Regions from separate parts of the Amedibacterium intestinale genome, predicted to be linked through region 1. Evidence: riboswitches for the same ligand, from Rfam matches in the RefSeq annotation. Region 1 holds a riboswitch; the other holds the start of a gene.

Region 1 (11,781 bases):
TATTGTTTTAAAATGGCATTCGGCACCTTCCACAACATCAATAGCGAAGAAGTTAGCGCTGTATTTTCTGATATGCTGGACAGTCCTTTTCAAAATATCTTCTGGATGGTTATCATCAGTATCATTGGTTTTTTTATATGCAGTAAAGGTTTGCAGAATGGTGTAGAGAAAATATCCAAATATATGATGTCTTTTTTATTTATCATTATGCTTGTTTTAGTTATTCGTGCTGTAACCCTTCCAAATGCAGTTGAAGGTTTAAAGTTTTATCTGGTACCTGATTTTCATAAAATGATGGAAAATGGTTTTGGAAATGCTATATTTGCAGCTATGGGACAAGCCTTCTTTACCTTAAGCATAGGAATTGGGGCTATGGCTATCTTTGGAAGCTATATAGGAAAAGAAAGAAGTCTTCTTGGTGAAAGTTTAAATATATGTATTTTAGATACTTTAATTGCTTTTATTGCCGGTTTGATTATTTTCCCTTCCTGCTTTTCTTTTGGAGTTGATGCAGACAGTGGACCAGGACTTGTATTTGTTACATTATCAAATGTCTTTAACGAAATGCCAGGTGGACAGCTTTGGGGAACTTTGTTTTTCCTGTTCATGACATTTGCTGCGCTAACTACAATCATTGCAGTATTTGAAAACATTATATCTTTCGCAATGGATCATGGATGGTCAAGAAAGAAAGCAGTTATCTTTAACTTTATCTTGATTTTGATCTTATCTCTTCCCTGTGCGCTCGGATTTAATATTTTAAGTTTTATTTCCCCATTGGGAGCGAATACTACCATTCAGGATTTCGAAGATTTTATTGTTTCCAACAATTTACTGCCATTAGGTTCTTTGTTGTATTTACTATTTTGTACTTCTCGCTATGGATGGGGATGGAAAAACTTCCTGCAGGAAGTAAACACTGGAAAAGGTTTAAAATTTCCTAACGTATTACGTTTTTATGCTACATGGATTTTGCCTGTCATCGTATTGTTTATCTTCGTTCAGGGATACATTGAAAAATTTGATGCTCCATGGAATTTTATTCTTCCTATTCTTATCGTATGTTGTATTCTTTATATTCCTCTCCAAGCCTGGTACAGTATACAAAAAGCTAATAAATTATAGACAGAAAGTTGAAATTACTTTCTGTTTTTTTTAGATGTTTAAAAATCACTCATTCTATAGTATAATATTGACAATTTGGGATAAAACAGGGAGGTCTTTATGAACACAAACACTAGTAGTAACAAACTCGCATTAAAAATGGCAATTGCTCTTGTATGTGGGCTTGTAGCTGGATTTTCATGTATCGTGCTGCGTGAACACTTAATTTCGTCAGGGAACCAGGAAATATGGAATACCATCAATAACTTACTCTTTCAAGATATCACTGCCCAAGGTGCAGAAAATGCAATCGGTATCTTCTATATTGTAGGACAATTGTTTGTCAATGCCTTGCAGTTGATTATTGTACCTATGGTATTTGTTTCCATTACTCTAGCAATATCTGCAATAACGGATACAAAGAAATTTGGAAGAATTTCATCAAGAACCATTTTTACTTTCTTGAAAACCACGATTTTTGCCCTTATTTGGGCAGGTATAGTTGGTACACTTGTATATCAAAGCGGTGCATTTCAGTCTGTTCAAGCAGAAGGTATTGCTATTCAAGAAGGAGCAACTGGTTCTAACCCATTAATTATTATTTTAAATATCATTCCCAACAATTTAATTTCTGCTTTTACACAAAACGGGAACGTTCTTGCAATTGTTTTTTTAGCCGTATGTATAGGTTTGGCAATGAACCAGTTAAAGGATAAAACAGAAATCTTAAGTAAACTTTTTCGTGAAGTAGATAAAATTATTTCTTTATGTCTATCTTTCATAATCACAAAATTTGCGCCTATTGCTATTTTTGCATTGTTAACTAGAACATTTGCAATTTATGGTATTGAATATTTACTCCCAGCTTTAGCTTATCTTTTATGTGTATTCTTTGCTTTGTTTGCATATTTACTAATAGGATTTCCTTTATATATACTTATTATGGCAAAAGTTAATCCTAAACCATTCATTAAGAAAACAGCAAAAGTTGCTTTATTTGGATTCTCTACATCATCCAGTGCTGCAACTCTTCCACTAAACAAAAAAACATGTGTAGAAGAGCTAGGCGTACATAAAGACATCGCATCTTTCACTCTTCCTCTAGGTATGACCATAAATATGGATGGAACTGCTATTATGCAGGTTATAGCCGCTTTATTTGTCGCAATCAGTGCAGGATATGATGTAACTTTTACATCTATGGCGATCATTGCTATCTTAGCATTAATTTCCTCTATTGGTACTCCTGCAGCTCCTGGTGCTGGGGCTGTGATTCTATTTACGATCTTGACAGGTATGGGATACACAAATGATGCCGCATTACTTGCATATTCCTTAATCTTGGCAATTAATCGTCCAATTGAAATGCTAGTAACATCTTTAAATGTCATAGGAGATGCTTCCACTTCTGTAATTGTTGCTAAAAAAGAAAATATGCTGGATCAGGATGTTTATAACAGTTAATTTTTTATATGTAAAGGTCTCCTCTAAGAGATCTTTTTAACATAACTTATCTTTTTAAGAAATATCAAGATAAACATAATGACAAAGATGTACTACATTTTATTATGAATAAAGAAGTATTATCTATTTTCTAATCACATTTACCGATTGTTTTTTGAATTATTTTCATACTATGCAAATTTTATATTTATACAACAGAATATGATAAAATAGATGATAAAAGAAAGGATGTGGAGTATGAATCGATTATGGGGACATTTTTATACCATTACTTCTCATAAGATAAAAGTTGCAGGCTTATGTTTTCGCTGTGGATTGTATAAACAGGGAATTCTACATGACTTATCAAAATATTCACCAATTGAATTTATAAGCGGAGTCCGCTATTATCAAGGACACCGCAGTCCAATTAGTAAAGAAAAAGAAGTCCTTGGATATTCCAAAGGCTGGCTTCATCATAAAGGAAGAAACCGACATCACTGGGAATACTGGGTAGACTTTTTTCGACAAGGCATGTATGCAGTAGAAATGCCTGTTAACTTCAACATTGAAATGGTTTGTGATCGTATTGCGGCTTCAAAAACATATCTTAAGGAGTCTTATACAGATTCCAGTCCTTTACAGTATTTTGAAGGAGAACAGGGAAGAATCGCTATGCATCCTAAAACTGTAGAAAGAACTTACTATTTGTTAAACTATTTGAAAGATCATGGAGAAGATGCACTTATACAACATATTCGAAAAGATATTTTATCTAAAAGAATAGATTTTTAAAGTTAACTTCTTTTATTAAACTCTATAAGAAACCAAACAGTCAAACAAGACTGTTTCAGGTTGTTGACAAACTATATATTTTGAAAATATATAAAACCAATTTAAAAAAAGTGGTAGAAAGATTCCTTTTACTAGGTGATTTTTGGTAAATGATAGCTTAAAATCACCTGTTTTTTATACAAAAGTGGGGATAAAAAAAGACCGAATGACAAAGTCTGCTCAAAGAGCGACTTTGTCAACGGTCTGAAACAGTCAAACAAGACTGTTTTTTATATAGGTACTTAATGAAAAAAATAGAAACACATGAGTTAAAGAAGCTACATCACTAATGTCTTAGAACATAAAAAAGCAGGAACTTTCTTTCCTTAGAATTTATCCTGCCTTTACATTTACTTTATTTCTGCATCTTTTTTATTTGTGGTTCTAAAGACTTATATAGCAGTGGCACAACAATCATGCCCAATATAAGAGTTGGCAACAAATATGTACACTGATAAGTTATACTTCCCCATAAGGTTGTTTGATATACAATAACACCAGAAATGGTAGAACTAATAAAGCGAATAAAGTTTGTCACAAACACACCGGTATAGAAATATCCGATATTTGGAAAGATACTTGCAATTCCATAGACAGAAAACGCTATGAAATAATCAAGCAGAAATCCAATCAAATCTGGAGTATACATTGGTCCTGTCACAAATTGCGCAAATACTGAAACAATAGAAACAATGATTCCCTTTTTCCATCCCAAATGATAACTTGCCATAAGCAGTGCAAGAGTAGATATCCCAAGGCTTCCACCATTTGGCATTTGAATAATATGCAAGGTATTTACAAATGTGTCTAATACCATGAATAAGGCTACATAAAAAGCCATGTAAACTAGATCTTTTACTGATACATTTCTCATAAAAAAACACCTCCATGAATGAGGCGCAAGGCGAATAGAAAATATAAAAATACTTTCAGACTCCCTACGCTAGCATTACCTAGTTCAGGTCATAAGGGACTGCATAAAACATCTCAGCCTTTCGGCGCCCCTGTCTTTGACATTTATATTATATTCTAATTTCCAATTGTTTCAAGAACGAATTAATAATATTATCTATTTTATTGTATAAAAAAGAATCAATGTATGTAACATCAATTCAATTAAAACAACTATAATTCTTCATCTAAACCGCCCAAAAGTTCTAATAAACGATTTAAATCATCATTTCCATTATATGCAATACTGATATGTTTTGCATCAACTTTTACCTTTGTCTGAAAACGTGTCTGTAAACGTTTTTCTACCTGTCCCAAATGAATATCTTTTGGTTTAGTTTCAGGTTTTTCTTTTGGCTCATTGATATTTTTTACCATTGTTTCTACAGCACGTACACTAAGATGTAACTGAATAGCTTTTTGTGCTACTTCTTCCATCAGTTTTTCATCTTTTAACCCTAACAAGGCACGTACATGCCCCATACTTAATTCTTGATTTACAACATGTGTTTGTACGACTGGTGGAAGTTTTAACAAACGAAGCATATTCGCTACATACTCACGAGATTTTCCAATTCTTTTTGCCAGTTCTTCCTGTGTATAACCTAATTTTTTTATTAGTTTTTCATAACCAACAGCTTCCTCAATTGCATTTAAATCTTCACGCTGTACATTCTCCAGCAATGCAATTTCCATCATTTGCTGATCATCAAAATCCATTAGAATTGCTGGAATCTTTTTCAATCCTGCTTCTTTACTTGCACGAAGACGTCTTTCCCCAGCAATTAATTCATATCCTTTTACTGCTTTTTTTACAAGAATAGGTGTAAATACCCCATGTAAACGAATAGAATCTGCTAATTCTTTTATTTTACCCTCATCAAATGTTTTTCTTGGCTGATATGGATTTGGGTGTACATCTTTTACATCTACTTCAAACTTACTATCTTCATGAACTTCTGTTTTCCCTTGCTGAATATCTTCCAGCACATTGGTTACATCTTCTCCAAAAATAGCTGATAAACCTTTTCCAAGTCTTGCAGCGCTTTCCTTTTTTGCCACAACATACACCTCCTACTATGCCTTTTTCTTTTTGTTCATACGAACAACTTCTTTTGCCAGACTGGCATATGCTTTTGCTCCCTCACAGCGAACATCATATTCAAATATAGACTGTCCTCTGGAAGGTGCTTCTCCCAATTTAATATTTCTTGGTATGTACGTTTTATATACACGATCTTTAAAATGCTGACGAACTTCCTGCTGTACTTCTACACTTAAACGTGTACGAGCATCATACATTGTTAACAATACACCTTCAATAACCAAATTTTTATTGAATAATTGCTGAACAAGACGAATCGTTAACAACAACTGCGTAACCCCTTCTAAGGCATAATATTCACATTGTACAGGAATAATAACAGAATCCGCTGCCGTTAAGGCATTCGTATTCAATAAACTTAAAGAAGGTGGACAATCAATAATAATGAAATCATATTCATCTTTTACCTGATCCAATTTGTTTTTTAATAATTCTTCTTTTCCTACTTCAAATCTTACCATCTGCAAATCTGCACCTGCTAAAGAAATGTTTGCAGGTACAATATCAATTGGTGGAGAAGTCAAGGTTTTACGAATATCTGCTACTGTATAATCTTCCATCAACAAATTATAAACAGATAATTTATCTTCTCCAACACTTGCTCCGATTCCCTGTGTTGCATTCCCCTGCGGATCTAAATCCACAAGCAATACTTTATTATTCAAATATCCTAAACCAGCCGCAAGGTTTAAGGATGTCGTTGTTTTTCCGACACCGCCTTTCTGATTTGAAATGGCAATTATTTTTCCCATACTATCCTACCTCTCTATTTCGGAATACGAATTGTTAGAATAACTTCATCTTCTGTTTCATCCTGTGTTATTTTCGCATCGCATCCACTGCGATTTACCATATTTACTGCCTGATGCAGTGTATTAATAGCTATTTTTATACTTTTGCTGATCCCTTTCAGCATCACTTTCTTTTCTGGTTTTTTTTCTTGTGATTCCTGTTTCAATACTCTTTCTGTCTGTGCAACCGTCCATCCCTTTTTGACGATTTTATGTAACATTTCCTGCTGTTTATCTTCTTTTAATCCAACAAGTGCACGTGCATGGCGCTCGCTGATTTTCTTAGCAGAAACAGCTTCCTGTACTTCTTTATCCAAACCTAGCAAACGAATCTTATTTGCTATAGCACTTTGTGACTTTCCAATACGCAAAGCCAATGTACTTTGATTGATACCGGCAAATTTCATGATTTCCACATAAGATTTTGCCTCTTCAATTGCGCTTAGATTTTCACGCTGAATATTTTCTACCAATGCCATTTCCGCCATCTGTATTTCGTTGGCATCCATGACATTTGCCAATACTTCAACTGCACCATTTAAACGCATAGCACGAAATCTTCTCTCTCCTGCTATGATTTGATATTTCCCATTGCTTTCTCGAACTGTAATTGGCTGAATCAATCCATTTTCACGAATAGACTGTGCTAGATCCATCAACGCATCATCATCAAATTCTAAACGTGGCTGATATGGATTAGGTTCAATCAAGTCAATCGCAATCATCTTCGTTTCTTTCATTTTCTAACTCCTCATATCAATTTAAAGTGGATTCTTTTTGATCTGAGCAAATGCCCTTGGATACTTCTTTGGTGTTGGTTTTATTTTCTCAAATACAAAATTAACTCTGCAGGAACCATCCGATAAGTGTTTTTCATCTCTTTGTTTTTCTTTACAACCTAAAAGTGAAATAGCTTTTTTAGCTTTATCATATTCTTCCTGTGCATTTGCCCCTTTTAAAGATAAAAAGATTCCCCCTATCTTTACTAAAGGAATACACAATTCAGAAAGCATCGTTAAGTTAGCAACTGCTCTGGCACTTACAATGTCAAAGTACTCTCTATGATCTTTCGCATATTCTTCTGCACGTGCATGAACACACTCTACATCTTTTAATTCCAGTTTTTCACACAATGCATTTAAAAACGTTATTCGTTTCCCCAAAGTTTCCACGATCGTAATCTTTAAATCCGGATATACGATTTTTAATGGAATACTTGGAAATCCAGCTCCTGCTCCCACATCACAAAAACTTCCTTTAAGAGGAACATCGAAGGAAGGCAATATCGAATCTAAAAAATGTTTTTCATAGATTTCATCCAAATCTGTAATAGCAGTAAGATTCATTTTCTGATTCCACTCTACAAGCATTTGTGCATATACTTCAAACTGTTCAATTTGCCTGTTTGATAAAACGATTCCATGCTTTTCCAAAATTGAAAAGAAATCTTCTTTTTTAAATTTTATAGACATACAATCCCTCCAGTATTTTATATTATATCAAAATTGAGGCAGAACCTAAACATTTTTATAAAAAAAATGGTTATTCAAGAATAGTTAGGGTTAGGGGGTTACCCAAGATTACTTGGGGCAAGGAACTTACCTGCCCTTTTTTTGTTCCAAACTTTTTGGGGTTTCGTATTATACTATGATTGAAAGGATAATAACAGGCATTAAAAAAAGCAGTTACCATATTTTCTCACCCCGGCAACCGCTTTTCTGTGGCCCTGTTCGGTACCACTCACGTTACATCTATATTGTAATCACAATGAACAATTTAATCAACGCTCATATGACAATTTAATCAATAAATTTAATATTACGATCCATACCATGGAATGTCCTCGTTGTCATGCGAAGGGTTCTTTGATTTTTTATGGACATCGTGTTCGTAAATTTATCTTTGTGACTCGCACTGTTTTGATCAATGCCCAGCGATGTCGGTGTAAAGAATGTGGTGCTATTCATATCATTCTTCCTTCTTTTGTAGTTCCAGGATTCAATCATGTCTATTTATCCATCCGAAAGGTTTTGAATAAAGAGCCTGACCGATCATTAGAAGATTCTTATTTCTACAGATTCATCAAAAGTTTTTTCCCACCTTTTCCAAAATCTTCAGAAGATTCGGATTATCTTGCCTTCTTACGCCGGAGCCCGCTTTTTCGAAAATTCGGTTCTTATGCATTTTTAAGTCGATAAAAACAGCGACCAACCTGATATGTATATCCAGATATGCCTGCTTCGCTTATAGTTAAGGTGTACGAAGACTTGCTTTATCAGGAGGTGACACAATATGCAAGACTTTACCAATTGCGAAGCTTCTATTTGCACAATCTTCAATCTGGATTCATCGATTTTAGAATCCTGTTCCTGTATTAGACGAAATGAACAGACGATCATCGATGTAAAGCTTTTGGATTCTCGACCAGCTTGTCCTGAATGTGGAAATCCCATCACGAAGATCAAGGGATATGTGACCAAGACCATCCAGCATTCATTACTGGCCGATAAAAAATGTGTTCTTCAATACCATGCCAGGCGATATATCTGCCCAATATGCCACAAAACGTTCTATGAATACAATCCTTTCGTCTTCCAGAACATGAAGATTTCTTCAGATCTGATGCTTCAGATCCTCAAGGACTTGCAAGAACCTGGCGAAACCTTTACCCACGCAGCTAAGAGATATCATATTTCTCCAACTTCTGTTTCATCGATCTTCGATTCGGTTGTTTCGATTCCAAGGGCAAAACTGCCAGAAATCATGTGCACAGATGAAAACTATGCCTTTCATTCCAAAACACAAAACAGTAAGTACATCTGTCTTTTGATCGATCAGACCAATGGGCGGCCAATCGATATCTTGCCTAGTCGACGATATGAATATTTGGATAAGTACTTCTCAAATATACCAAAATATGAAATAGATCAGGTCCATATCATGATTACGGATATGTACGAACCATACCGCAGGATCATTAAAAAACATTTCAAAAATGCGATTCATGTGGTCGACCATTATCATGTTTCACAGGAACTGCACCGCAGAGTGGACAGGGTTCGCTTAAGGATCATGAACCCCCTGCGATGCATCAACACATCGAAACGCACCCAGGAACAAGAAGAAAACTATTATCTGTTAAAACACAAGAACGGACTCCTGTTCAAGCACTTTACAAGATCTAAAGGCGCCGATGGAAAACCACTTTTCGATATTTTAAGACCAAAAGAATATAATAAGGTTCTAAAACGATATATGAACCCATACGATTATGCCAATGCGCTTGTATCTATTCATCCGGATATAAACACGGCCTGGGAATTAAAGGATGAACTTACGGATTTCTATGTCTCGAACACACTTGAAACGGCACCTGCTGCTTTGAAAAAAGTCATTACCGATTTCAGAGAAAGCAATGTAGAAGAAATGGTCAAGTTTAGTTACACATTAGCCAACTGGCAAACCGAGATCATCAATTCTTTCTACATAGCCAAAACCGAATACAAGCTCTCGAGAAAGACAGGACAAATCACTGTCGGATATAAAAGGCTCAACAACGCACTGATGGAACGACTCAACGGAACCGTCAAGCTGATTACCAAGGCAGCCAACGGATATACCAATTGGGAACGATTCCGTAACCGATGCATGTTGGTCCTTGAAAAAGGCATAGAATTTGCGATCGACGAGAAAGACAAAAGCGTAAAGATGGTCGAAAAAAAGGAGCCCACCACCTAGGACAGGTGATGAGCCCTTTAGACCCTCTCAACGAAATAGGGTATATGCCGCCCCCAAGTAATCTCGAAGATCAAATTCAGCTAACCCCAACTATTTTTGGAGCACCAAAAAAATACCATACCTAAACCCCTATACCTATGGAGGAATATCAAAATAGGAAGATACATTTTATAGAACCCTTAAAACGCCATCCTAGTCAACCACCAAAAACCCCTTGACATATTCACATTCTTCCTGCCAAGGGGTGTTACCTATTCAATTTTATAATTCGCGACCTCCTTATACTTTATGTCTTTGTATAAGATATCGACCTTTTTCCTTTCTGGTCTTATCAAATTACAATACATATATCGTTAAGTAATATCGTTACTGTATTCCAGAATTATTTCCACATAAGGACTTTTATCCAACTGTATCTTCCACGTTACAGGTTTTATATTTCCCCTGCATTTTCCATCTGCCTTATGCTTCTTTTCCCCTGCTTCATTTCTATTATGATCCTGATGTTGCTTGTACTCTCTAACTATTTTATGATGTACAAATCTTGTCAGTTTTTCCAATTCGCAGAGTAAACAGATCTTATAAATAACTTCGTATTCTCATCTCTTCCATCATTTAAAAGCATGGCTTCATCAAAACACTTTTGTTATTTATCCCTTCCATAGATACCCTCTCAGTCTTGTCTATCTTCCATATATATAGCTCTCACTGATTTCTCTATTTCCAGTTCCCTATTATTTATATATATCGTATCTACTTATCCATTCTCTTTTATATCTTCTCTATTTTGAATCTATAACCTCAATGCCGTTCAATTACAATATATATAACTCTAATTCCTAATACTGGGAGTTATACGCACCATGTACGTTGGAAACATCACTATTTCCTTTTCCTAATACCTTGTTTTGCTGTCCCAAAACTTCTTTAGGCTTTAACTTCCGATGATCCACACCGTATTTTCCAATTGTTAGATATATATTTTATACAGTTAAGACTGACTGTTTAAACGCCCATTCATAAATCATCTTTTCTTATATAAGTTTTACATATCTAACGAAGTAAACATCCCATTTTCTCACCGCTCTCTTTTATCTGTTTTCTTTTTACACCTTTATTATATCCACGCACTTTTCTAAGTAAAGAAAAGTGGAAAAACTGGCAGAAATCTGGTATTTTCAGTAAAACCAATATCTAATTTACATAAGTGAAGCATATTGATTTTCAAAAAACAAACGAAATCATATAATAAATGCATTAATAAAGGAGGATTCTCATGCAATTTTTCATAGTAGAAGGTGTATTAAAGAAACCAGAACTTATGAACGATACCCTGTTAAAAGAACATATTTCCTATACACAAAAAGCGATGCAGAAAGAACTGTATTTATTATCTGGATTGAAAGAAGATCAAACAGGCGGCATTTTTATAATAAAGGCAGAAAACAAAGAAGCTCTTCAGTCTTATTTAGAAAATGAACCTTTCTATAAAGCCGGTATGCAAACCTATAAGATAACAGCGTTTGATGCTCACTATACACAAGAAGCGATAAGTTTCTGGTTTCAAAAGTAGTTCCACAGTGCCTATGGTGCACTGTTTTTACTTTTTATGAATATAACTTTCCATTTTCCTTCGAACTTCCTGTTTTCGATTTCTTGCGAATGGCAAAGCTATCTTTTGAAGATAAACACTATCACTATCTATTTTGGTAATATATCGCATATTTACCAAATAACTGGAATGAATTCTTAAAAAATCATAAGGCTCAAATTCCATATATGCATCTTTCATATTTTTTCGTTCTTTAAATTCTC
Region 2 (11,781 bases), 970 kb from region 1:
TAAAAACTTAACAAAGCTTCGTCGCAATATCGGATATGCCATTCAGGGAAGTGTTTTGTTTCCGCATTTAAGTGTAGAACAAAATATATCGTATGTTCCAAATCTCATCAATAAGAAAAACAAGGAAAAGACAAATCATGCTGTTTCTAAATGGATGAAGATCGTTGGTCTTGAGGAAGAATTAAAAAATCGTTATCCATCGGAACTATCCGGTGGACAGCAGCAAAGAGTTGGCATAGCTAGAGCACTGGCGGCATCTCCAGATATTCTTTTGATGGATGAGCCTTTCGGTGCGGTGGATGAAATTACTCGTGAACAATTGCAAAACGAATTAAAACAAATCCATCAAAAAACAGGGATTACCATTCTGTTTGTGACCCACGATATTGCAGAAGCACTAAAACTTGGCACAAAGGTGCTTGTTATGGATAAAGGACAGATACAGCAGTATGATGAGCCAAACGAACTTTTGCGCAATCCGAAAACGGATTTTGTAAAGCACTTGGTAAATAATAAACGACATACCTGCTTTTTATCTGATGAATCTTTGAAAGACTGTGAATATAGTGGTGTATATCACTCTTTCACACCAGGGAGGTAGTATATGACACACGAAGAAAAACGAATTTATCTGATAAAGAGTTTACTTGCCGAGCAGCCGCAATACGAAGATATGGAAATACCGAAAACAGCAGCAAAGCAAAAACAGCTTCTTCGCTCTTTGTTTAATGTTCGTAAGCCTAAAGAGGCAACAGCACAATTTTTAAGTGTGCAGGATGAATATTTGCAAGAGGTACTTTACGAAAAAGGCATTACAGATATAAGCAGCCTTACCCCTAATGCGGAAGGGCTATATCTTTGGAAGGGTGATATTACTACGCTGAGATGTGATGCTATTGTGAATGCAGCAAACAGTCAAATGCTTGGCTGCTTCTGTCCTTGTCATGGGTGCATTGATAATGCTATTCATACCTTTGCAGGCGTTCAGCTTCGTTTTGCCTGCAATGAACTTATGAAGCAGCAAGGTTTTCTTGAGCCGATAGGGAAAGCGAAAATTACACCTGCTTTTAATTTGCCAAGCAAATATGTACTGCACACTGTTGGTCCAATTGTGCAGGGACATCTTTTAAAGTCTGATTGTGAATTGCTTGCTTCCTGTTATCGCTCCTGTTTAGAACTTGCAGAAAAAAGCGGAATAAAAAGCATTGCTTTCTGCTGTATTTCAACGGGTGAATTTCATTTTCCAAATGATAAGGCGGCAAACATTGCGGTGCAGACTGTTCGAGACTATCTCAAACAGACAAACAGTAAAATGAAGGTGATATTCAATGTTTTCAAAGATACAGATGACAACATCTACCAAAAACTACTCAGATAGCATAAAAAGACTTAAACAGGAAATCAAAAATGCGGATGCAGTTTTGGTTGGTGCAGGAGCAGGACTTTCCACTTCGGCAGGCTATACTTATGATAAAGAGCGTTTTGATCGCTACTTTTCAGATTTTAAAAGAAAATATGGAATAACAGATATGTATACAGGTGGCTTTTATCCATTTGAAACGCTTGAAGAATACTGGGCATGGTGGTCAAGACAAATTTACTGTAATCGCTATGACCAGCCGCAAAATGAAGTCTATCAAACACTGCGCAAGCTTTTACAAACGAAGGATTTCTTTGTTATCACAACAAATGTAGACCATATGTTTCAAATCAATGGTTTTGATAAAAAGCGCTTGTTTTACACACAAGGGGATTATGGACTTTGGCAATGTGCCAAGGCCTGTCATCAAAAGACCTACGATAATGAAGAAACTGTTCGAAAAATGATTGCGAAACAACACAATATGAAAATTCCATCCAAGCTTATACCTTATTGTCCCATCTGTGGTGCACCGATGACGATGAACCTGCGATGTGATGATTCTTTTGTACAGGATCATGGCTGGTATGAGGCAAGCCAGCGCTACAAGGATTTTATACGTAAATATCAGAATATGCACATTTTATATCTTGAACTTGGTGTAGGTGGCAATACTCCTGTTATTATTAAATATCCGTTTTGGAAAATGACAGCACAAAATAAAAAAGCAGTATATGCGTGCGTAAACTTAGAAGAAATAATCTATCCGAAAGAAATAGAAAAACAATCTATTTGTATTAATGGTGATATATGCAAAGTGCTGCATGATCTTCATAACTGAATAGATATAAGTCTCTAACTTAAAACAGATGAAATTGCTGTCTGGAAATCGTTAAGTTGTAGTATTGTAATGCATCTTGAGTACATAAAAATTCAAGGATTTACTCAAATAGAGTTATAATTTGGCTATTTTTTGATGTAAAACTATCCATAATTTATCTTAATATTTCAAAAATAAAAGATCTTTATTTGGTATTCGATGCGTATCAGATAGGGTGCTTTTTATGTTATTCAGATTTATTTTTTCAACAATACTTCTTGTATATGACTGAGACAAAATTCATTGATGAAGTTGAGTTATAAAACAAAAAGAAAAGGAGTGAATACGAACGATGAAAGAGATTGGTTACAGTCAAGTTGACGATTGTTTGATTCCTGTATTAAAGGAAATGTGTTATTACCACAGCTAAATAGATTTGGAAGAATGTTGTTAAAATATTTAAAAGAGAACCATCAAGGACTTAATTTTAGTTTGTTAACAAGCAATTAAATGATTATCCTGCAAAAATGGATAAGCAAATGAATGAAAGATACGACCTTTTTATTGAACAGTACAAAGAAAAAGAAGGCATCACAGAAAGACTCAAAGCAAAGGATCAAATTAGATGGGCGGAGAAAATGAATACTATACAAAACCGAGTAGAAGAAATTATTTGTACTGATTTTATATATTCATAACAAATTTGTGACAGAATGATCTGTCATTTTTTTAGTTGAGATTTAAGTGTGTATAAAGATGAGATTGATAGTGCGCAAATAATTCAAACATATTGCACAAAAAATGGTGCGTTATACACGCACCATGAAAACATTTTTTAAAACAAAAGCATCTCATAAAGTATTTAGTAAATTTTCTACTTCTTTTTTTGTACATAAGTTTTCAGAGAAAGCACTGGCACTTCCTGAACAAATACCTTTTTTAAATGCATGTTCATAGTTTCCGCTTGTTTCTAAATATCCAGATATGAAACCGGCAACCATGGAATCTCCAGCACCCACAGAATTTACTACAGTTCCTTTAGGAGCTGTACTTTGATAGATGTGTTTATTTTCATCAATGAAAACTGCACCTTTACCAGCCATCGAAATCAAAACATTTTGAGCACCCATTTCCTGTAGTTTTTGTGCATAAGGAATAACTTCTTCCTGTGTATTTAAAGTAACATTAAATAATTCTCCTAATTCAATGTTATTTGGCTTAATTAAGAATGGCTTATATTGTAAAACCTTCATCATTAAATTCTTAGTAGCATCTACTACTATTCTAATGTTTTTATCTTGGAAGTGTTTCATAATACGCTCATACATATCATCAGGAAGGGTGCTTGGAATACTTCCTGAGATAACTAGGATATCATCGGATGTTAAAGTGTTTAACTTGTCAAATAATTCCTGAATGTTTTCTTCTGAGATTTTAGGTCCTTGTCCATTAATTTCTGTTTCTTCATCAGATTTCATTTTTACATTGATTCTGGATAATCCTTCTTTTACATGAATAAAGTCTGTTTTGCATCCAAAATCTTTCATACGATTTTCAATTTCTTTGCCAGTAAATCCAGCGGTAAATCCTAATGCGGTACTATCGTGTCCTAGATTAGATAATACAATAGAAACATTGATTCCTTTTCCTCCTGGAAGTATCTTTTCGAAATTTGTCTTGTTAATAGTACCAACCTGGAAGCGATTGACTTGAATGATATAGTCTAGAGACGGATTGAATGTAACTGTATAGATCATAAGTTTTCCTCCTATAAAGCTTTTTGCTTTTCTTTACATTTATAGAATAGCATCGCAATTGTTGAAAGTCAAATAAAAATTATTGAAATAACAGTTGACAAGTTAAAAACCAGCGTTATAATAAAGTTGTAATTGTTGAAACAACAACATAAAAAGAAAGGGGTTTTCGAAATGAAAGCAAAAGCAGTAAGATTACATGGGGCAAATGATTTACGTTTAGACGAATTTGAATTGCCAGAAATCAAAGACGACGAAATTCTGGTTAAAGTCGTATCTGACAGTGTTTGTATGTCCACATACAAATGTGCTATACTGGGAGAGAAACACAAACGAGTTCATGAAGATGTAGCAGATCATCCAGCTATTATGGGTCATGAAATGGCAGGAGATATTGTTAAAGTAGGCGCAAAACATCAGGATAAATTTAAACCTGGTATGAAATTTACTTTGCAGCCAGCATTAAATTATAAAGGAACAATGTGGTCTCCTGGATATTCTTATGAATTCTTTGGAGGGGATGCAACATACTGTATCATTCCTGCAGAAGTAATGGAACTTGGATGTATGTTGGAATACAAGGGACGTGCTTACTATGAAGCTAGTTTAGCAGAACCTATGTCTTGCAGCATCGGGGCATTTAATGCAAACTATCATACACAGATGGGTGTTTATGAACACCAGATGGGTATTAAAGAAGGTGGAAAACTTGCAATTCTTGCAGGAGCTGGACCAATGGGACTTGGAGCTTTGACATATGCACTTCATCGTGATGTTCGTCCTGGTATGGTGGTAGTTACTGATTTGAACCAGGATCGTTTGGATCGTGCAGAACACTTATTCCCAGTGGAAGAAGCAAAAGCTGAGGGTATTGAACTTCACTTTGTAAATACTGGAAATATGGAAGATCCAGCAAAAGAATTATTAGAAATTACTGGTGGAACTGGATTTGATGATGTATTCTGTTATGCACCAGTTGCTGCAGTTGTGGAATTATCAAGTACAGTTTTGGGACGTGATGGATGTTTGAATTTCTTTGCAGGTCCAACAGACAATAAATTTAGTGCAAAAATGAATTTTTACGATGTACACTATAACTCTACACATGTTATGGGGACAACAGGTGGAAACACTGCTGATATGATTGAATCACTGGAATTAACTGCACAGAACCGCATCAATCCAGCTGTTATGGTTACGCACATTGGTGGTTTGGATGCTGCTGCAGAAACAACATTAAATTTACCTAAAATTCCAGGTGGAAAGAAATTGATTTATACACACTTGAGTATGCCATTGATTGCTTTAAGCGATTTACGTACAAAAGCTGATGAAGATCCACGTTATGCTAAATTAGCTGATATCGTAGATGAACATAAAGGTTTATGGTGTCCAGAAGCAGAAGAATATTTATTGGCAAACTTTATTGAATAATTTATGTTAGAATCCTATTTCCTTATAGGCAGCCTAACATAAGGAAATAGGAGGTTAAATGAATGGAAGTTATGGAACAAAGACGAAATGAGATCGTAGCATTTGTTAATGAACAGGGACAGGTTAGTTTTTCCCAATTAAAAGAAAAATTTCCAACTGTTTCAGAAATGACTTTGCGTACAGATTTAAAAATATTAGATCAAAACCAACAACTTGTTCGAATTCATGGGGGAGCAAAATCTCTTGTAGAAGTAGTAGGAACAGAAGATTTCTTAAAACTTCGATTTGTCAGAAACACAGAGGATAAAAAAATAATTGCTCATAAAGCAAAACAGTTAATCAAAGGAAATCAAACAATTTTCCTGGATTCTGGTAGTACAACAACAATGCTCGCAACAGAGTTTGAAGATAAACCTAACGTAATTATGACCTCAGGATTAACTTGTGCTATGGAATTAGCAAAATTAAAAGAATCTAGAGTAGTTATGTTGGGTGGGAATATGAATTGCAGATCCATGAGTGTAAATGGTTATAATGCAATTCGTGCTATTGAAAAAGTAAATTTTGATATTGCTTTTATGGGAGTAACACGTTTCGATTATGAAACAGGTTTTACCTGCGAAACTCTAGAAGATGCTGAAATTAAAAGACTTGCTGTAGAAAAGTCAAATAAAGTAGTAGTTTTGATGGATTCATCTAAAATTGGAAAACGTGGTACGTATACAATGTGTAATTTAGATCAAGTTGATGTTGTTGTCTGTGATGATAAACTTCCTGAAAACTTTATAGAAGAATGTAAGGCTCGAGGAATTCTTGTGTACTAAATAAATTATGAGTATCCTTTTATATCCTACATGAGGATATCGAGTCAGAGAGGATAATAATATGAAAACAGCACTTCAGAAATTTGGAAAATTCCTGTCTGCAATGGTAATGCCAAATATTGGAGCATTTATTGCATGGGGATTTATCACTGCTTTATTTATTGCGGATGGGTGGTTGCCAAATGAAAAACTGGCATCTATTCAGCCTTATATGTTAACCTATCTGCTACCTGTATTGATTGCGGCTACCGGAGGTAGAATGGTGGCAAAAGATAGAGGTCTTGTGATGGGGGCGATTGCCATCATGGGATGTATTGCAGGAGTTGGTGGAACAAAAGGACAGCCAATGTTGATGGCCGCAATGGTTATGGGACCTTTTGCTGGTTGGGTAATTAAGAAATTTGACCAGTTGATGGAAGGACACATGCCTGCTGGTTTTGAAATGTTGATCAATAATTTTTCTGTAGGTATCATTGGTATGCTGCTGGCAATATTTGGATATTATTTTATTGGACCAGTTATGACAGCAATCTTAACTGTATTAGCTGGTGGAGTTACCCTTTTAATTAATCATGGTTTACTGCCTTTAGTTGCAATCTTTGTAGAACCAGCAAAAGTATTGTTCTTAAACAATGCAATCAATCATGGTATCTTTACTCCAATTGGTGTTGAACAGGCAGTTGAAACTGGAAAATCTATTATGTATATGCTGGAAGCAAATCCAGGACCAGGTTTAGGAGTACTGCTTGCATATTGGGTATTTTCCAAAGATAAAGCAACAAAAGATTCTGCACCTGGAGCTATTATTATTCATTTTCTAGGGGGGATTCATGAAATCTATTTCCCATATATTTTAATGAATCCAGTTGTAATTATTGCACCAATTGTTGGAAATATTTGTGCAATTGCATTCTTTACATTATTTAACTGTGGATTAAAGGGACCTGCAAGTCCAGGATCTATTATTGCTTTCTTATCCATGGCTCCAAAAGGAGAAACCTTAATGGTGCTTTTAGGTGTTTTGATTGCAACTGGCGTATCCTTTGCAGTTGCTAGTCCTATTATTAAATTATCTAGTGTAAAAGGAAAATCATTGGAAGAAGCACAGGGACAGATGCAAAGTATGAAAGCACAGGCAAAGGGATTAGTGCCAGCAAATGTTTTATCTGCTAAGAAAATTGTATTTGCATGTGATGCAGGTATGGGTTCCAGTGCAATGGGAGCTACAAAATTTAGAAACCGTTTAAAAGCTGTACGTCCTGATCTAATTGTGACAAATACATCTGTTGATAATATTCCAGCAGATTGCGATATAGCAGTTGTACAAACAACGTTGGCAGAACGTGCTGCTAAATCCGCGCCACAGGCAGTATTAATTACCATTGGAAATTTCCTTGCAGATCCAGCTCTTGATGAATTATTCTTCCAGTTATCTACAGGTGACCCATTGATGGTGGAAGTTGAAGAACCTGAAGAAGTTGAAAAAACTCCTGAATCAAAGGATATCTTAAAAATTGAAGGAATTAAGTTAAATCAAAAATCAGTATCTAAAGAAGATGCAATTACAGCTGCTGGACAGTTATTGGCAGATCTGGGTTATGTAGAAGAATCTTATATTCCAGCTATGTTAGAAAGAGAAAAAATCGTTACTACTTATATTGGTATGGGATTAGCAATTCCACATGGTACAACACATGAAAGTGGAATAATTAAGAAAACTGGTATTGTATTATTGCAGTATCCAGAAGGTGTTGATTTCGGTGATGAAAAAGCACAGCTGGTAATTGGTATTGCCGGTATGGGTGGAGAACATATGGAAGTCTTATCTAAAGTATGTATGGCATTGGAAGATGAAGAAGTCTTGGACAAGATGAAAACTACCGATGATAAAGAATGGATACTAAAACAATTATCATAAAGTATGTACGATAAGATAATAAACTATTAAAAGTAAAATTAAGAAAAACAGGTAGAAGGGATCGATTTTTAAAATGGTACTTACTGCCTGTTTTTATGATTTAATTTGAATGTATTATTCATGATTCGAAAATTTAGATAAAAATATTTTATTAAAAAATATAAGAAAGGCATGGAGGAGTAAGAATGATACGAGTTGCTGCATTTTCAGATTTAAACCGTGTTGAAGATAGCTATAAAAAGCATTTTACATATGAAAGAAAGAATGGAGCCTTTACTGTTTTCAAAGAAGTCGTTTATCCTACTCGACAGGATGCAGAAACTGCTTTACAAAATGATGAATTATATATTTGTGAAATAGAGAATGAATACATGGGAAGTATTATATTTTCTAGAAAACAGCCAATAGATTATGAATCTATCAATTGGAAATATCAAACAGACAATAGTAAAATAGCAATCATTCATTTATTGATGGTACGTCCATCAATGAAAGGAAAAGGCATCGCTACAGAACTTATTCGTTTTGCGATTGATCTTGCAAAAGAACAGGGGTGTGAAGTGATTCGGTTAGATACTGGTGAACAAAATATTCCTGCTGTTTCATTATATAAGAAGATGGGTTTTGAAATTGCTGAAATCACATCTATGAATGTCGGTGGAGCAATTGAGCATAAAAATCATCTGTTCATGGAAAGAAAAATAATATCATAATAACGATATCATGATATTGATTTGTCAAAAAAATAAGATTTACTGATGCCGTAGTAAGAAAAGAGCTGTAAGAATGATGGCTAAAAAAGAACCATGTAGTATATTGGTAAAAGAAATACAGAATATTTCAGAGAAGTATTTCAACAATAAGATCAATGATAGCGGACTTACGATGTCGCAAGCTAGAGCTTTATCTATTTTACCGAAATATCTAGAAAAACGATTGACCTTAAAACAATTAGAAAAAGAATTAGATCTTGCACAATCGGTAAATGCTGGAATTGTTAGACGTCTGGAAAGAAAGCAATATATTGAAAGCTTTAAAAATCCATACTTCTTGTATATAACTGAGACAAAATTCATTGACATTGAATTTTATGAGGGATATACTTTATTTGTAATATAAAATACATCGGGGAGCTTGTATGACAGGCTGAGAGGAAGGTATGACCTTCGACCCATATACCTGATTTGGATAATGCCAACGTAGGGACATACCATTTGTTTATTTTGCGGATATGCCATTGGTTGGTGTATCCGTTTTCTGTTATATGGGTACTCCCGAAAGAAAGGAAGAAAAGAAATGTTAGGAAACTGTGTTGAAAATGTAAGAAACAAAATGCCGCTGGTACATAACATTACAAATTATGTAACAGTAAATGATGTAGCAAATGTATTGCTGGCATGTGGAGGAAGTCCCATTATGTCAGATGAACCTATGGATGTAGAAGATATTACTTCTATTTGCGGAGGTTTGAACATCAATATAGGTACATTGAATCAAAGAAGTATTGAAGGAATGTTTTTAGCTGGAAGAAAAGCAAATGAATTAGGTCATATCGTTTTGCTTGATCCTGTTGGTGCAGGAGCGAGTGCACTTCGTACGAATACTGCTTTAAAATTGATGGAAGAAATTTGCTTTGATGTAATTAGGGGAAATATTTCAGAAATCAAAACTTTGGCAAAAGGAAGTGGAACAACAAAAGGAGTAGATGCTGATGTGGCAGATGCTGTTACAGAAGAAAATCTTGATGAAGCTGTAGCTTTTGCGAAAGAATTTGCGAATAATTCAGGAAGTATTGTTGCCATTACTGGAGCAATCGATTTGGTAAGCGATGGAAAAGAGTGCTATGTCATTCGAAATGGAAACCCAGAAATGGGAAAAATCACAGGAACAGGTTGTCAGTTATCTGGATTGATGACAGGATTTTTGGTGGCTAATCCTGATCAAAAATTAGAAGCAGCAGCTGCTGCAGTCTGTGTTATGGGGCTTGCAGGAGAAATTGGATGGAGTCATATGTTAGAATTTGAAGGAAATTCAACTTATAGAAATCGAATTATTGATGCTATCTATCATATGGATAAAGAAACCTTAGATAAGGGAGCAAATTATGAAGTGCGATAAAAAAGATTTGCTGCTTTATGCAGTAACGGATAGAAATTGGTTACATGGAGAAACACTTTATGAACAGGTTGAAAAGGCATTAAAAGGTGGAGCAACTTTTGTTCAGTTAAGAGAAAAACAGTTAGATCAAGAACATTTTCTAGAAGAAGCAAAAGAAATCAAAAAACTATGTAAACAGTATCATGTCCCCTTTGTCATCAATGATAATGTTGAAATAGCAGTTTTGATGGATGCGGATGGTGTCCATGTGGGACAAAGCGACATGGAAGCAGGAAATGTCCGTAAAATGCTAGGAGATGACAAGATTATTGGTGTTTCTGCACAAACAGTGGAACAGGCAGTTCTTGCACAACAAAGAGGTGCAGATTATCTTGGAGTAGGAGCAGTATTTCCAACTGGTTCAAAAGATGATGCTGACGATGTGAGCCATGAAACCCTTAAAGCCATATGTGAAGCAGTACAGATACCTGTTATTGCCATTGGAGGTATTTCTAAAAACAACGTGATGGAACTTGCAGGAAGTGGAATCTGTGGTATTGCTGTAATCAGTGCTATTTTTGCACAGTCAGATATTGAACATGCTGCAAGTGAATTAAAAATTCTGACAGAAAAAATGGTGAACAATGATTAAGGGTGCAATTTTTGATGTTGATGGAACGCTTTTAGATTCTATGGCTATTTGGGAAGAAGCAGGAAAGCGGTATTTAGAGCGTTTGCATATAAAGGCAGAACCAGGATTAAGCAATATTCTTTTTCCTATGAGTTTGGAAGAAGGAGCGTCTTATTTAAAAGAAACATATGAAATTTCGTTAAAAGAAGAAGAAATTGTAAAAGGAATACTGGAAGTTGTAAAAGATTATTACTTTTATGAAGCACCTTTGAAACCAGGTGCAGAAAGTTTTCTAAAAGAAATGTCTCAGAAAAAAATTTCTATGGTCATTGCGACATCTAGTGAAAAAAGCCATATTGAAGCTGCATTTCATAGATTAAACATTGATCAGTATTTTTCAAAGATAATTACTTGCAGTGAAGTGGGAGCAGGCAAAAGCAAACCGGATATTTATCTAAAAGCGCAAGAATTCTTAAATTTCAAGCCAGAAGAAATTTATGTTTTTGAAGATGTACTGCATGCAGTACAAACAGCAAAAAAAGCTGGATTTAAAACGGTAGGTATTTATGATACATCCAGTGAAAAAGATTGGGAAACAATCAAAAAAACAGCAGATATCTTTTTGGAAGATTTACATGATTTTTCATCTTTTTGGAAACAGATATCCTAGAAATATAAGCGCTAAATCGGAGGCACCACTTTTTATCGCTATAGAAAATTAATGTGCTAGAGAAAGGAAGTAGAAATAATGAAAACAGCATTAACAATTGCTGGAAGTGATTCCAGTGGAGGCGCTGGTATTCAGGCAGATATTAAAACGATGATTGCTAATGGAGTATATGCTATGAGTGCGATTACTGCATTAACTGCGCAGAATACTACAGGTGTAAGTGATATTATGGAGGTTACTCCTGATTTTTTAAAAGGACAGTTAGATAGCGTA

The links. Region 1 has a riboswitch for thiamine pyrophosphate ahead of A9CBEGH2_RS08800 (energy-coupled thiamine transporter ThiT). Riboswitches for the same ligand answer to the same signal wherever they lie in the genome.
Region 2: it holds a riboswitch for thiamine pyrophosphate, as region 1 does, so the genes downstream of both, thiM (hydroxyethylthiazole kinase) here and A9CBEGH2_RS08800 (energy-coupled thiamine transporter ThiT) in region 1, are expected to answer to the same signal.

What each region holds. Positions count from the first base shown of each region.
Region 1 is NZ_AP019711.1:1,727,326-1,739,106, forward strand. It holds gene A9CBEGH2_RS08785 (sodium-dependent transporter) at 1-1,125, shown strand, start outside; gene A9CBEGH2_RS08790 (dicarboxylate/amino acid:cation symporter) at 1,225-2,568, shown strand; gene A9CBEGH2_RS08795 (DUF5662 family protein) at 2,806-3,342, shown strand; gene A9CBEGH2_RS08800 (energy-coupled thiamine transporter ThiT) at 3,737-4,255, opposite strand; TPP riboswitch at 4,300-4,397, opposite strand; gene A9CBEGH2_RS08805 (ParB/RepB/Spo0J family partition protein) at 4,507-5,394, opposite strand; gene A9CBEGH2_RS08810 (ParA family protein) at 5,410-6,189, opposite strand; gene A9CBEGH2_RS08815 (ParB/RepB/Spo0J family partition protein) at 6,204-6,968, opposite strand; gene rsmG (16S rRNA (guanine(527)-N(7))-methyltransferase RsmG) at 6,990-7,700, opposite strand; gene A9CBEGH2_RS08825 (hypothetical protein) at 8,028-8,195, opposite strand; gene A9CBEGH2_RS12720 (DUF6431 domain-containing protein) at 8,127-8,426, shown strand; gene A9CBEGH2_RS08830 (ISL3 family transposase) at 8,521-9,966, shown strand; gene A9CBEGH2_RS08835 (YciI family protein) at 11,243-11,539, shown strand; gene A9CBEGH2_RS08840 (LytR/AlgR family response regulator transcription factor) at 11,567-11,781, opposite strand, start outside.
Region 2 is NZ_AP019711.1:754,261-766,041, reverse strand. It holds gene A9CBEGH2_RS03870 (ABC transporter ATP-binding protein) at 1-601, shown strand, start outside; gene A9CBEGH2_RS03865 (protein-ADP-ribose hydrolase) at 605-1,378, shown strand; gene A9CBEGH2_RS03860 (SIR2 family NAD-dependent protein deacylase) at 1,329-2,201, shown strand; gene A9CBEGH2_RS12660 (TnpV protein) at 2,708-2,878, shown strand; gene pfkB (1-phosphofructokinase) at 3,032-3,937, opposite strand; gene A9CBEGH2_RS03845 (zinc-binding dehydrogenase) at 4,109-5,368, shown strand; gene A9CBEGH2_RS03840 (DeoR/GlpR family DNA-binding transcription regulator) at 5,431-6,192, shown strand; gene A9CBEGH2_RS03835 (PTS mannitol transporter subunit IICBA) at 6,254-8,110, shown strand; gene A9CBEGH2_RS03830 (GNAT family N-acetyltransferase) at 8,296-8,823, shown strand; gene A9CBEGH2_RS03825 (winged helix DNA-binding protein) at 8,897-9,229, shown strand; TPP riboswitch at 9,227-9,334, shown strand; gene thiM (hydroxyethylthiazole kinase) at 9,407-10,228, shown strand; gene thiE (thiamine phosphate synthase) at 10,215-10,859, shown strand; gene A9CBEGH2_RS03810 (HAD family hydrolase) at 10,852-11,508, shown strand; gene thiD (bifunctional hydroxymethylpyrimidine kinase/phosphomethylpyrimidine kinase) at 11,587-11,781, shown strand, end outside.